DNA from 2 places in the Dysgonomonas reticulitermitis genome. Region 1 is predicted to be linked to the other one. Evidence: riboswitches for the same ligand, from Rfam matches in the RefSeq annotation. Region 1 holds a riboswitch; the other holds the start of a gene.
What was found. A riboswitch is a leader RNA that binds a small molecule or an ion and turns the genes downstream of it on or off. The one in region 1 is predicted to bind cobalamin.

Region 1 (7,668 bases):
TTATCCGGCCTTGCGCGGAAAGATAATAGAGGATGATTTTTTAAAGCTGGAACTGTCATCCATTTACAAAGATCAGTTCTGTGTAATAGGAAATTATCCGTACAACATATCCTCACAGATATTTTTCAAAATACTCGATTATAAAAACCAAGTACCGTGCTGTTCGGGTATGCTTCAGAAGGAAGTCGCCGAGCGCATTGCAGCCCCTCCGGGAAGCAAAACATACGGTATATTAAGCGTACTGCTTCAGGCATGGTACAATGTGGAATATCTTTTCACGGTGAGTGAGAAGGTGTTCGACCCTCCTCCGAAAGTAAAATCGGCCGTTGTGAAACTGGTAAGGAACGAACGGCAGACATTGAGTTGCGACGAAAAGTTGTTTAAGACCGTTGTGAAAACGGGATTCAACCAGCGACGGAAAACCTTGCGCAATTCGATGAAACCTTTGCTTGGGAAAGAGTGCGAGGCCTTTAACGACCCCATATTCGGGGAACGACCCGAGCGGCTCTCGGTTGCAGATTTCGAAAAGCTGACCAACATCGTGGCGGCTAACCTGCCCGGGAGAGACAGAGAGAAGAAATAGAGTACACACGCACTTAAAAAAGGAGCGCTCATGTCAGAAGTAAAACTATACTATCACAAAGACAATATAATAAGATTGAGCCGCAGCATAGAGTTTTTGAAAACAACGCCTATCAAAAACTTTTTGTGGATTGACCTCAATAACGTAGACGAAGAAATAGAGCTCGAACTCGAAGACTATCTGAAGATATACATTCAGGAAGAGGAAGAAATGGTAGAGATCGAGATGTCGTCGCGATATATGGAGACGGCCGATTCGCTGGTGGTAAACTCCAACTTTCTTTTGGGAAATTTCGAACGCGAGCCGGTTTCCTTCATCATGAAGAACAATATATTGATTACCGTTCGTGGCGAAGATCTGAGTTCTTTTCAGGAAACGGCAAAAAAGATATTTGGCAATCCCCGAAACTACCCTACCGGATACCATGCCTTTATGGCAATCCTTGAAACCCGTGTGGAAATAGACGCCGATATGGTGGAGGATATGACTTCGCAAATTACCACTCTGAGTAACAGTATCAGTATAAAGGAAGCAGACGAAGAGCTCTTGATGGAAATAAAGAACTTGCAGGAAAAAACCATGATGCTTCGCGAAAATATCATAGACAAACAGAGAGTGGTAACAAGCTTGTTAAAGAGCGAACTCATGCCGAAAGAACTGCACGGAAGAATCACAATACTGATAAAAGACATCAACTCGCTGCTCGAACATACCCGATTCAGCTTCGACCGCCTCGACTACTTACAGGATACCTTCCTCGGGTTCGTTAACATCGAACAGAACAAAATCATTAAAATGTTTACCGTGATCTCGGTAATATTCATGCCCCCTACCCTCATCGCCAGTATTTATGGGATGAACTTCGGGGATAATATGCCTGAACTTAGCTGGGAATACGGCTACGCGTTTTCTATCGGACTGATGATAGCGGCCGTTGCCATCATCCTCTTTTACTTCAAGAAGAAAAAGTGGCTGTAGCATAGAATTTACTGTCGCATGCCACCCCGGCCAAAGGGAAGAGCTGTTAAGTTCTCCCCTTTACCCTGCTATATTTTGCTGTCATCCTGAGTGGGACGAAGGATCTCCCTCTATTAAGGAGATGTTTCCTGTCGTCAACATGACAAAGAGAAAGAAAAAATTCTTTTATCATAAAATCTTATTACTCTTAAAAAAATATTAATACCTTTGTCTCCGGATTTTGGTATCATTATTCCGCATCTTCGGAAAATGATAAAAGGGAATCAGGTGTAAATCCTGAACAGACCCGCTGCTGTAAGCTCTTTTCAGTTAACAGTTAACAGTCATCAGTTAACAATGTTGCTGAAGAGTCTTTGAACAAGACCAAATACCACTGTCGTAAACAGTGAACAGTAAACAGTAAACAGTGAACAATTTATATTGATAACTGATAACTGATGACTGATGACTGAAAAGATGGGAAGGACGTTCAAAGATGGAGTAAGTCAGAAGACCTGCCAAGATTGATTAGTTTTAAAGCTTTCGGGAAATAAAGCTGAAGAACACGAATGAGAAGTCAATCTTTTTAAGTTAATTCAATTTACGGCTTAGGCTTCTGTTTATTCAGTCTTCAAATTATTTTTTCGTAAGCTATTGATAATTTTCAATTAGCTTGGGATGTTTTTCACCTGTTTTAAAAGATTCGTTTCAATAATCATATTATTGAATTTATATCTGACTGCCTCCTCTCAGAATAAGCTGGATACAATACAGCATCTGAATGAGGTTGTTATATCTGCCCGTCCGGTACAAATCGAAATCATACCTGTACAAACCCTGTCGGGAAAACTTCTCGAAAACCTGAGCGCACACTCGGTAGCCGATGCCATGCGCTACTTTTCAGGAGTCCAGCTCAAAGACTATGGCGGCATCGGAGGACTTAAAACGGTAAATATCCGCAGTATGGGCTCCGAACATGTCGGGGTATTCTATGACGGAATAGAGATAGGCAATCCACAGAACGGGGTTGTCGACCTTGGGCGATACTCGCTCGACAACATGGAATCTATATCCCTGTACAACGGTCAAAAGAGCGCCATATTTCAGCCGGCAAAGGACTATGCTTCCGCAAGTTCGATATACATGACCTCTAAATCTCCTGTTTTCAGGACAAACAGGAACCAATCCGTCAAAGCAACCTTCAAAACCGGAGCTTTCGATCTGGTGAATCCGTCTGTAGTCTGGAATCAGAAATTATCGAAAAACCTGTCCGGCTCCCTCAACGCGGAGTACATCTATTCATCGGGCAAATATAAATTCCAAAGTAAGAGAGAGAATACAATCGATGACAGAGGTGGATACGACACTACTGAAGTCCGCCGAAACGGAGACATCAAGGTATTCCGTATCGAACATGCGCTGTTCGGGAAAATAGAAAAAGGCGAGTGGAAAACCCGAACTTACTTCTACACTTCCGAGCGGGGCTATCCGGGCGCGGATGTGAAAGTACCGGGAAAATTTGCTCACGAAGACAGGCAGTGGGATAAGAATTTCTTCTTCCAGTCCTCCTTCAAAAAGAATATTTCCAAGAAATACAGCACATTGCTATCCGGAAAATATGCCTACGATTACATTCATTATATAGCCGGCGACTATCCGGGTCCGGCCTTTGACAATAAATACATGCTGCACGAAGCCTACCTTTCTACGGCCAATTTATTCAACATACTTCCGTTCTGGAGCGCCAATGTATCCACCGACTTTATGTGGAACAAAATGAACTCCAACATGCAGGAATTCATCTACCCACAACGCTATTCGGGATGGGCGGCGGCTGCCACGTCGCTCTACTTCGACCGCTTCAAATTGCAAGCAAGCTTGCTGGCTTCTTTTGTTCATGAAAACACGAAGGAAGATAAAAAAGACATCCAACGCGATTGGGACAAATATACTCCGTCCATTATAGCGTCGTGGCAACCGTTCAAGGCGCACGACCTGCACCTGAGAGCTTTTTACAAGAGCATTTTCCGTATGCCTACGTTCAGCGAAATGCACCTGGCATACATGGGTAGCCTGTCCTCATTTCTCAGACCCGAATATACCAAACAGTACAATATAGGAATAACTTATGCCAAAACTGTAAACTATTCTCTCAACATAGGCGGGCAGATCGATGCCTATCATAACAGGATTACAGATAAACTGGTCGCAGTACCCGGAGGTGTCAATTTCAGGTGGACAATGATGAATTTGGGGCTGGTAAAGATTAAGGGGGTGGATGTCGCCCTGTTTGCAGACGTTAAACCTCTCAAGGATTTCTCTTTCGAAGGCAGGCTGAATTATACATACCAGAAGGCTCTGGATTATTCCGATCCCGGCGAGCCGGTAACATATAAAAATCAGATTCCATTTATGCCTTGCAACAGTGGTTCTGCCATTGTCGGAGGAACATATAAAACATGGACTCTCAATTACAGTTTTCTCTATGCCGGCAAACGTTATTCGTCAAGTGACAACATCCCCGTAAACCTTATCATGGAGTGGTACACCCATGATCTATCCTTAAGCAAGTATCTGAACTGCAAAGGGATCGACTACCGCCTGACGACGGAAGTCAATAACTTGCTCAATCAGCAATTCGATGTAGTCTTAAACTATCCCATGCCGGGTATAAATTTCAAATTCATATTAAGTATAACCATTTAGAATGAATATAAAATGAAAAAAATCAAGTTCTCTTTTTTACCTCTTATAGTGGCATTGTCCATAATGACAGGCATATCGTCCTGCCGGGGCGATGATGACGAGATCATTCCGCCGGACGAAACAGAAGTAACTCCGGGTGAAACAAGCCCTGTTAAAGGGTTTTATCTGCTGAACGAAGCGAATATGGGGAGTAACAAATCCTCTATCGACTATTTCGATTACGAATCGGGAACATATTTCAAAAATATCTTTCCTATAATAAACCCAACTGTTGTAAAAGAGCTGGGCGATGTGGGCAACGATATTCAGATTTACGGGAACAAGCTGTATGCCGTAATCAATGTCTCAGGCTATGTGGAGGTAATGAACAAAATGACAGGAAAACACGAAAATGAGATTATTGTAAAAAACTGCCGCTACATTGTTTTCGACAAAGGTTACGCATATATCAGTTCATACGATGCCGATGTAAAAATCACTCCCGACGCGCCTATCGGCTGTGTCGTAAAAGTAGATACAGCGACTATGAAGGAAGTGGGAAGATGCATTGTCGGATACCAGCCCGAAGAGATGGTAATACGCGATAATAAACTTTACGTCGCCAACTCGGGAGGCTATCGTGTTCCCGATTACGACAATACGGTTTCTGTTATCGACCTGAATACATTTACCGAATCGAAGAAGATAACCGTGGCAATCAATCTTCACCGGATGGAACTCGACAGTGACGGCAACATCTACGTCAGTTCGCGCGGAGATTATAAATACGTCAGTTCAAACACCTATATCATAGGCAAGAACGATATGATTGTAAAAACGCTGGACCTGCCATGCGGTAATATGACCGCCAGCGGAGATTCCATCTACATGTATAGCGTGGAATGGAGCCACATAACGCAATCCAACACCGTATCGTATACCATCGTAAATACAAAGACACGCAACGTCGTTTCACGGAACTTTATAACCGACGGCACCGACAAACGGATAAAAGTACCTTACGGACTTGCCATAAATCCGGAGACAAAAGAGATTTTTGTCACCGATGCCAAAGACTACGTCACTTCGGGTACGCTTTATTGCTTCACCCCCCAAGGCAAAAAGAAGTGGGAGGTTATTACCGGAGATATTCCGGCACACATCGTATTCACCAGAAATCGTATGGAAAATTCAACTATTCTGAGAGAAAATTAATTACGCGAATATGACATGTTTATGCATTCTGTTTTCGTCATTGCGAGGGTTTACCCGAAGCAATCCAGATCTTTCTTTCTGGATTGCTTCACTGCGTTACCAATGACGGAAAAATAGAAGAATTTGATACAACAATAAAAATTAATTACTCAAATAATAATGCAATGAGAAATCTAAAACACTTGATTTTATTATTTCTGTCGGTTTACCTTATCAGCTCGTTCTCATCATGTTCGGGCGATGACAACGGATTGACAGGGGACCCTACCATCACATTCGGGATGGAAGAATACAAAGTAAAAGCCGGCAAAGAAATTACTCTGGAAGCGAAAATAGAAAATGCCATTAATCCGATTTACTCATGGAAGATGGAAGGCAAGATAATATCTACCGACCCTACATTTACATTCAGCAAAAGCGATACGGGAGAATTTTTTGTAACACTTCGTGTCGATGCTGAAAACGGCTCGGCTGAGAAACAAATAAAAGTATTGGTACAAGACAAACTTCCACCGGAAATAAATATGTCGTCTGCGCTGATCGCATATGCGGGAAAAGATACCCAAATAACAGCCGAAGTACTGTATGCCGAAGATGCGACATACCTGTGGCGACTGGACGGAAAAATTGTTTCGGAAGAAAAGACTTATGTCCTTAATCAAACAACATTAGGCTCTCAGATCCTTTCGCTCAAGGTGACAAATGAGGATGGTACGGATATGCAGATCATTACCGTTACTACCCTGCCCGAACCTCTACCGGAACTTTTCTTCGACAACGGACACTATCGCGTTGCTTCAAACATCAGCGACAAGCGTAAAATGTCGGTTACGTTAGGAAAAAGCTTGGTGCTGGCTCCTGTTATTTGCAATATCGCAAATCCTACAACATTTGCATGGACTGTAAACGGTACAGCACAAAGTTCGACCACAGAGTATCTGACCTTTACCCCTTCTGCAAAAGGAGTTTATGCCATTGTAGTAACCGAACAAAGTACGGGGGCTAAAGCAGAAGTGGAAGTAACCTGTACCGAACCCGAAGGGACATATTTCCGCGCTATAAAAGACGGTAACAAGGCGACAGCTGCTACTGCATTCGACTATGTTCCTGCGCCCGGGCAATTTGTAAACTATCAGGCAGGTTCCACAAAGGCAAAAGCATTGACAGATGCCCAAAGTTGGTTGAACACCAATAGCACAAGCGGATACATTCACATCGGAGCATTTGGTGGATACTGGATTGCAGGATTCGACCATAGTGTAAAGAATGAAGCCGGTAAAGCTGACTTGCTGATAAACGGAAATGCCTTTGCAGGATGGAGCGAACCGGGAATCATATGGGTAATGCAGGACGAAAACGGAAACGGGCTTCCTGACGATACATGGTATGAATTGAAAGGTAGCGAAGCTAGTCAAAAGACTACAAAATACCGTTATGCCATCACTTACTACAAACCAAATGCAAGCGGATCGAATGTTCTCTGGACCGACAATGCCGGAAATACTGGCTCTGTCGACTATAACGGATACCATACACAGGCGTATTACTTCCCTATGTTCATTTCCGAAAGTTATTACATGCTGGTGGGAACACGCCTTGCTCCCACCTTCTTTATCGAGGGAGGAATAGAGTATGCAAAAGACCTCGGTTGGGGATATGTGGACAACTACAATACTGACACAACAAGACCGAGAAACGAATTCCGGATCGAGGATGCCATACAAGCCGACGGCACACCGGCCAACTTGACCCATATCGATTTTGTGAAAGTACATACCGGAACAATAGGAAAAGGAGCTGCCGTAGGCGAAATATCGACCGAAGCCTGCGTGCCTGCCGACTTGAATTTCAAAAAATAATTAAATGAGAACAGCTATGAATGTTTTAAATAAAAGTCTCTATTTTTTAGTATTGGCCATTATATGCCTGCTGCCGTCGTGTAGCGAGGACGATCCTTTCGGAGGCAAAGACAACTATATAGTTTCTTTTTCCCTGAAACAAGGAGATGTGGAATATAAGGCGGTAGTATCCGGCAATGTAATCACCGTTAATGTACCCGAGGGCGTTTCGCTAAACGGCGCTGTTCCTGCTATTAAATTGAGCGAAAACGCATCGGTATATCCCGATCCGAAGAAGATCACAGAGTGGGACGACGAAATATTGTTTGCTGTAACAGCCTACAACGGAACGCAGGTAAAATATAAATACATCGTAGAGCGTACCGATAT
Region 2 (7,668 bases), on a different contig from region 1:
AAAGGATGAGGTACGTATTGCCTATGTGCTGAATAAGGAAGATTTGGGTAGTGCCCTTACAGTGCTGGAAAAAGCTTTGGAAGCATATAATCAATTGAAAAAATGAAAAGAAAACTGGTTTTTGCAACTAATAATGCCCATAAGTTAGAAGAAGTAAGAGACGTAGTCGAAGATAATTTTGAAATACTCAGCCTTAAAGATATTGGTTGCAATGAAGATATAGAGGAAACAGGTACTACTTTGATCGATAATGCCTTGATTAAGGTACGGTATGTGAAGGAAAAATATGGCTACGATTGTTTCGGGGATGATACAGGCCTCGAAGTTGAAGCCTTGAATGGTGCCCCCGGCGTGTTTTCGGCTCGTTATGCAGGCGATGGACATGATGCTAAAGCCAATATGAAAAAGCTGTTGAAAGAATTGGATGGTAAGACAGATCGCAAAGCTTGTTTTCGTACTGTAATAGCTTTGATATTGAATGGCGAAGAGCATTTGTTTGAGGGGCGTATAGATGGAGACATCCTGACGGAAGAACATGGTACGGCAGGTTTCGGATACGATCCTGTTTTTCGTCCTGACGGATATACCCAGACTTTTGCTGAACTTGGTCTGGATATTAAAAATGAAATAAGCCACCGCGCATTGGCTGTGAAGAAACTGTGTGACTTCTTATCAAAATTATAAATGTCGTAATATGAAAAGATTATTAATTATAGCAACCCTTATAATAGGAATTGCGTTGCCGCATGAATTATTAGCATGGGGTACAACGGGGCATCGGGTTATAGCTCAGATAGCGGAAAAAAATGTAAAATCGAAAACGAAGAAGAAAATCGATAAGTTATTGGATGGATATCCAATGGCGTATTGGGCTAATTGGGCTGATTTTATCAAGTCTGATACTACCGGACAATGGAAGCATACGCATATATGGCATTTTGTAAATGCTCCGGGAGGATTGTCTAAACAGGATTATATAAATCACATCAAAAATATATCGCAGGAGAATACTTATAGCGAGATACCTAAGCTGGAAGCTATACTGAAAAACAAAAATTCTTCGGATAATGATAAGAGAATAGCTCTCTATTTCCTTGTGCATTTGGTGGGAGATGCTCATCAACCTATGCATGCCGGCAGAGAAGAAGATTTGGGTGGAAATAAAATTTCGGTAACATGGTTTAGAAGCCCAACAAATATACATTCGGTATGGGACTCTAAGATTGTAGATAACGAAGGGTACAGTTATACTGAATATGCCAATATATTAAACTCTATAAAAAAGGAAAAGAAGCAAGAACTCCAAGCCGGAACATTGGACGATTGGATGTACGATACTTATGTCCTGGCAAACGATATTTATGCTAATATCAAAAATGGTGATGAGTTATCATACGGATATAGTTATAAATACAAGTATGTGATGGAGTTGCAACTGCAAAGAGGAGGGCTCCGCCTCGCTAAGATATTGGATGAAGTTTTCAACTAATTGATAGAATGGCAGCTGGAAAAATAGCTGCCATTTGTTTTATATTCGCGGGAAAAAATAAAAAATGTTTTATTCTGATAAAAGAATTAAATTTAGTAATTTTGCCCGCTGAATTTTAATCGCTTATAAACTATTAAATATTTAAAATGAAAGCATTTGTATTTCCGGGGCAAGGAGCTCAGTTTGTAGGAATGGGTAAAGATTTGTACGAAACATCTCCTGTCGCCAAAGAAATGTTTGAAAAGGCAAATGAAATTCTTGGATTTCGTATTACAGATTTAATGTTTGCCGGTACGGACGAAGATCTTCGTCAGACAAAAGTTACTCAACCTGCAATTTTCCTTCATTCAGTGATATTAGCTAAAACTATGGGTGTTGACTTTAAACCGGATATGGTAGCCGGTCACTCTTTGGGTGAATTCTCCGCGTTGGTAGCAGCAGAAGCTTTATCGTTCGAAGACGGATTAAAGCTTGTATATAAAAGAGCTTTAGCTATGCAGAAAGCTTGTGAACTAAATCCTTCGACTATGGCTGCGGTACTTAATTTACCGGATGCTAAAGTAGAAGAAGTATGTGCTTCTATATCAGGCGAAGTGGTTGTCCCTGCCAATTATAACTGTCCGGGGCAAATCGTAATCTCCGGTTCAAATGCAGGAATAGATAAGGCTTGTGAATTGCTACTCGCAGCGGGAGCAAAGCGTACTCTTAAACTGAAAGTGGGCGGAGCATTCCATTCTCCTTTGATGGAACCTGCTAAAGTGGAATTATCTGAAGCGATAGACGCTACTATAATAACAGCGCCGGTATGTCCTGTCTATCAAAATGTATCAACAAAAGGAGAAACAGATCCGGCTACTATAAAGGCTAATTTGATAGCGCAATTGACTGCTCCTGTAAAATGGACTCAATCTGTTGAGCATATGGTTGCTGATGGTGCTGTTGAATTTGTAGAACTAGGGCCGGGTAACGTGCTTCAAGGTTTAATCAAAAAGATATCTACGGAAGCTGTTACAAGCGGAAAGCAATAAGAAAACGAAAAGTGAGAAGTGAATCATTGCTCGGTGCTGGTTTTATCTATAATAGACAATTTGAAAATGAGAAAATTAGCGAATTTGAAAATTAGCAAATTAGCAAATGGCGCAAAGCGACAATAACAGTCAACAGTTATCAGCCATCAGTCAACAATGGCGCGAAGCGACAAAGGCTATAAGCTAACGGCTAACAGCTAATGGCTAATTGACTGTAGAAGTTTGTTACTTTTTAGTTAAAAAGCAGGAGTTAAAAAGTTCTGAGCGCTCACTACTAACTACTAACTACTGTTCACTGTAGAAGTTTGTTACATTTTAGTTAAAAAGTTCTAAGTTCTAAGTTCTAAGTTCTGAGCGCTCACTACTGACTACTGACTACTGTAGAAGTTTGTTACTTTTGTTGTACTATTATCACATTGTTTTTTGTGGTAAGTTTGCGGATAATCATTTTCTTTAATAAAATTATAATGGCTTTTTTCTCAGGAAATAAACAAACTGATGATCAAGATGAAACTGCGAAAAATATTTTTCAGTTCGAACTTGTTCAAAAAAATATACTCGTAACCGGATCTAACGGTCAGTTGGGTAGTGAAATCAAAAGAGTTTCCGCGCATCACGAAGATAATTTCAAATTCTTCTTTACCGATGTAAATGAACTTGACATTACAAATCGCGAAGCTGTAGAATATTATTTAAAAGAGAATAACATAAAGTATATCGTCAATTGTGCTGCTTATACTGCGGTAGATAAAGCAGAGGATGATGTAGATTTATGTTATAAGATCAATTGCGATGCTGTGGCTAATTTAGGTATTGCAGCAACGAACAATGGAGCCAAAGTTATACATGTTTCCACAGATTATGTATTCGACGGAACGGCTTCAAGTCCATATAAAGAGACAGACGCAACAAACCCTCAGTCTGTTTATGGACAATCGAAGCAAGAGGGAGAGAAAATCTTATTAGAAACCTGTCCCCAAAGTATTATTATCCGCACGGCCTGGCTATATTCTGTCTTTGGCAATAACTTTGTGAAAACGATGATAAGATATGGAAAAGAACGCGATGAATTGAATGTTGTAGCCGATCAGGCCGGAACCCCGACTAATGCGGCCGATTTGGCCCGTACTATAATTAAAATACTTGATTTTAGTGAAGCTAATGGGTTTGAAGCGGGTATTTACCATTATTCGAACGAAGGCGTTATTTCATGGTATGATTTCACAATTGCCATACATAAGTATGCCGGTATTTCCTGTAAAGTAAATCCTATTACGACGGAGCAATATCCGACAAAAGCTAAAAGACCGCAATATAGTGTCCTTGACAAAATGAAGATAAAGTCTGTATTCAATTTATCTATTCCGGATTGGGAAGATAGTTTAAACATTTGTATAACAGAATTGTTATCTTGTTAGAAACATTACAGGGCAATAGCTCGCTACATAAATGAAAAAGATTTGTTTTTTCAGTTCTATATTTCTTGCTATTTATTTCATGCCAGCCCAAATTGTAAAATAACATAGCAAGAAGTACTGTCCCTGTTCATTTGAATGATCTGGATGTAGTTATTGTAGATACAGCTTTGGGGAATGATCTTGAAAATATTGACTTTGATAATCTGCCAAGAATGTATCAAATTACTCCTGAATTTAAATTTGCTGTAATTAATTAGTCTATTACATAACTTATTCTTATTTTTGCATAGCTTTGTTCCGCAAGGATGAAAAGGGAATCAGGTGCAAATCCTGAACAGACCCGCTGCTGTAAGCTCTGAAAGGCTTGTATAATAACCACTGATAAAAACGGGAAGGTGTACAAGTTGGAGTAAGTCAGAAGACCTGCAAAGTGAATATTCGGACAGCTTTCGAGGAATGAAGCTTAAGAAACACTGCAAAGATATTTCTTTTCTCTGTTCTTCTCGAAAGCAATTGTTTAATTGAATTGCTTTGCGCGGATGAGGTTTTCAATTCTTCTATTCATTTTCTTTTCATTGGTTTGCACTGCTGTGCAGGCACAGGGTAATGATACTATTAAAACTCAGAATCTATCTGAAGTAGAAATTTCTGCTAACACGAAACCTTCCATTTCCCGTTCTACAAATTTATTGCAGGTAATAACCAATGATGATCTTTTGGAGCAAGGGATACAATCAGTTTCCGATGCTGTAAAAAGGTTCAATGGTATCGTGTTGAAAGATTATGGTGGGATAGGAGGGCTCAAGACGGTTTCCATTCGTGGTATGGGCGCTGAATACACAGCAGTGAGCTATGATGGGGTTCTTGTGTCCAATATCCAATCCGGACAGGTCGATATAGGGCGTTTTGCTTTGGATAATGTGTCAATGATATCCCTCGATATAGGTCAATCGGATGATATCTTTCAAACAGCCCGGGCTTTCTCTTCTGTAGGGGTATTGAATCTGGAAACCGTTGTACCTGATTTCTCGGATAAAAGATATGCAGGCTATGCAAAAGTGACAAGTGGATCTTTCGGGCTGTTCAATCCGGTAATAGACTACAAATACAAAATAAATAAAACATTTGCCGCGACAGCTAATGGAAGTTGGCAACGCGCGGATGGGAACTACCCTTTTAGCGCGGGGGAGTATGACAAAATAATACCTGATAGAAAACGTAGAAACAGCGATGTGGATATATATCGGACAGAATTAAACTTCCTTAGCGATTTTGGGAAGTCGGGACAACTGAAAACTAAAGTTTATTACTTCGATTCCGAACGCGGCTTACCGGGAAGTATTGTTGTCGGCGAAGATTATGCCGCCGAGCGTTTGTGGGATAAAAACTTCTTTGCCCAGATGTCATATAAAAAGGACTTTGGTCGAAGATTCAAACTAAAGACGCAGGCCAAATATGATTACAACTATACCCGCTATGAGGATATACATGAGAAATATCAGGGAGGTAAATTGACCAATAAATATAAAGAGCAGGAAGTTTATCTGTCGAATGTTTTGTTGTTTCAGTTAAATGATAGAATAGATTTCTCTACTGCTGAAGATTTATCATACAATAATCTGAATAAAGAGGCCGATCAGTTTGGTGATAACCTTGCCGATCCTAGTCGCTATCATTCTTATACGGCATTCGCATTTAAGTATAAACCGGATAGACTGACTATTACTTCAGGTTTGTTGGCTACTTACATTTCTGAAAAGGTAAAAAATAATAGTGGTAATACTGTCTATAAAAAATTATCGCCGTCAATGGGATTGTCATATCAGCCTGTCGAATCGGCAAACTTACGTGTAAGAGCTTCGTTTAAACATGTATATCGCGTGCCGACATTTACGGAGTTATATTATCCATCAGTGGAAAAGAAACTGAAAGCAGAATCTGCAAAACAATTTAATCTCGGGCTTACATGGGTAGGCGAATTTGGCGGAACCCCTGATAATTATGTCAATGCTTCCATAGATGGTTATTATAACAGGGTGGGGGATAAAATTATAATTACTCCAAGTATGTTTCTGGCTACCACATCGAATGTAGGCGATGTGGAGATAAAGGGTATTAACTTGCGGTTGGCGGCAAACTCTCAAATAAAGAAAGAGATGGGGTTGAATCTGGTTATCACATATAATTATACGCAGGCACAGGATATGTCTAAGTCTGAGCCGACTTATAAAAACCAACTTCCTTATACGCCTAGGCACTCGGGTGCAGCAACCTTGACTTTTAACAATCCTTTGGTGAATTTTTCGTACACAATGATAGCGACAAGTGACAGGTACTCGAAATTGACAAATTATAAAGAAAATGAGGTGAAAGGTTATACAGATCATAGTATATCCCTGTTCCGAAAATTGAAATTGAAAGATAATGAATTAATTATACAAGGTAATATATTAAACTTATGGAATGAGAATTATGATGTCATCGCATTTTATCCTATGCCAAGACGGTCATTAAAATTCTCAGTATCGTACAAATTTTAACTAAATAACAATTATAAGATGAGAAAATTATTATTACAGGGAGCTCTGTTCTCCCTCTTAGCACTTGGCTTTACATCATGTGAATCTGATGACAATAATGAGCCATGGATAGAACCGGAAGTTACTACTACCGGAATTTATATCCTGAATAATGGAAACTGGGGAGATAATGATGCGAAACTTTCATACTACAATGTAGATACAAAAACTGTTACAGCAGATGTTTTTTATAATAAAAATGGCCAGATTCTTGGCGATCAGGGACAGGATATGACTATATACGGTTCTAAGATGTATATAACCGTAACTGGTTCAAATAAGATATTTATTACAGATCGTTCGGCTAAATTGTTAAAAACAATTGACCCGAAAAATGGAGATCAACCGATGGAGCCTCGTTTTACAAAAGCTTATAATGGAAAAGTATATGTAACTACGCAGAGTGGTTATGTATTACGTATAGATACTACATCGATGGCTGTTGATAATCAGGTAAAATCCGGTTCTTTTCCAGAACAGATGGTTATAGTTAATAATAATCTTTATGTTACCAATTCCAGAAATAAAAGTGATTCTATCTCGGTGATTAACTTGGCGACATTTACTAAAACCGGAAAAATAAAGGTAGGCATCAATCCGGATCTAATCGCCAATGATAAGTATAATAATATTTATGTTATTTCTAAAGGTGATTATGGTACAGTAAGACCTGTTTTACAAAAAATTAATCCGGAAACAAAGGCTGTATCTGTGATAGGAACAGATATTGCGACTCAAATGGCTGTAAGTGGAGATAAACTTCTCCTTAGTTATACCGATCCAACTGATTATTCATCTACTGTCGCGGCAAAGCTATATTACTATGATATTACTAAAGGTGAAGTTGTAAAACAAAGCTTTGTGACACCTCCATCGGCAACAGCTTTAGATAAGGCAAGTGTAATATCTGTCGATCCGGGCAATTCAGATATTTATATATCGACAACAGATTATGTGACAAAGGGATCGGTATACGTATTTTCTTCAAAAGGAGAATATAAAACCAAATTCAGCAGTGAAGGACTCAATCCAATGGGAGCTTTTTTCCTGACCGAAACGAAGTAAAACAACCATGGTAAGACTATATCTTTCTATTATTTTTATCCTGATATTGGCAGGCTGTAATAGTAAGCCTGCCAATCAGGACGGTAAGT

Region 2: another riboswitch for cobalamin. It lies ahead of ACYPZI_RS01210 (TonB-dependent receptor plug domain-containing protein); the one in region 1 lies ahead of ACYPZI_RS10400 (TonB-dependent receptor).

Annotation. Positions count from the first base shown of each region.
Region 1 is NZ_BAAHWU010000026.1:1,771-9,438, forward strand. It holds gene rsmA (16S rRNA (adenine(1518)-N(6)/adenine(1519)-N(6))-dimethyltransferase RsmA) at 1-583, shown strand, start outside; gene corA (magnesium/cobalt transporter CorA) at 614-1,561, shown strand; cobalamin riboswitch at 1,766-2,077, shown strand; gene ACYPZI_RS10400 (TonB-dependent receptor) at 2,219-4,246, shown strand; gene ACYPZI_RS10405 (YncE family protein) at 4,259-5,440, shown strand; gene ACYPZI_RS10410 (PKD-like domain-containing protein) at 5,605-7,299, shown strand; gene ACYPZI_RS10415 (hypothetical protein) at 7,304-7,668, shown strand, end outside.
Region 2 is NZ_BAAHWU010000002.1:13,618-21,285, reverse strand. It holds gene ACYPZI_RS01235 (pyridoxal phosphate-dependent aminotransferase) at 1-106, shown strand, start outside; gene ACYPZI_RS01230 (non-canonical purine NTP diphosphatase) at 103-684, shown strand; gene ACYPZI_RS01225 (S1/P1 nuclease) at 695-1,489, shown strand; gene fabD (ACP S-malonyltransferase) at 1,636-2,517, shown strand; gene rfbD (dTDP-4-dehydrorhamnose reductase) at 2,985-3,935, shown strand; cobalamin riboswitch at 4,212-4,380, shown strand; gene ACYPZI_RS01210 (TonB-dependent receptor plug domain-containing protein) at 4,475-6,475, shown strand; gene ACYPZI_RS01205 (YncE family protein) at 6,494-7,579, shown strand; gene ACYPZI_RS01200 (ABC transporter substrate-binding protein) at 7,587-7,668, shown strand, end outside.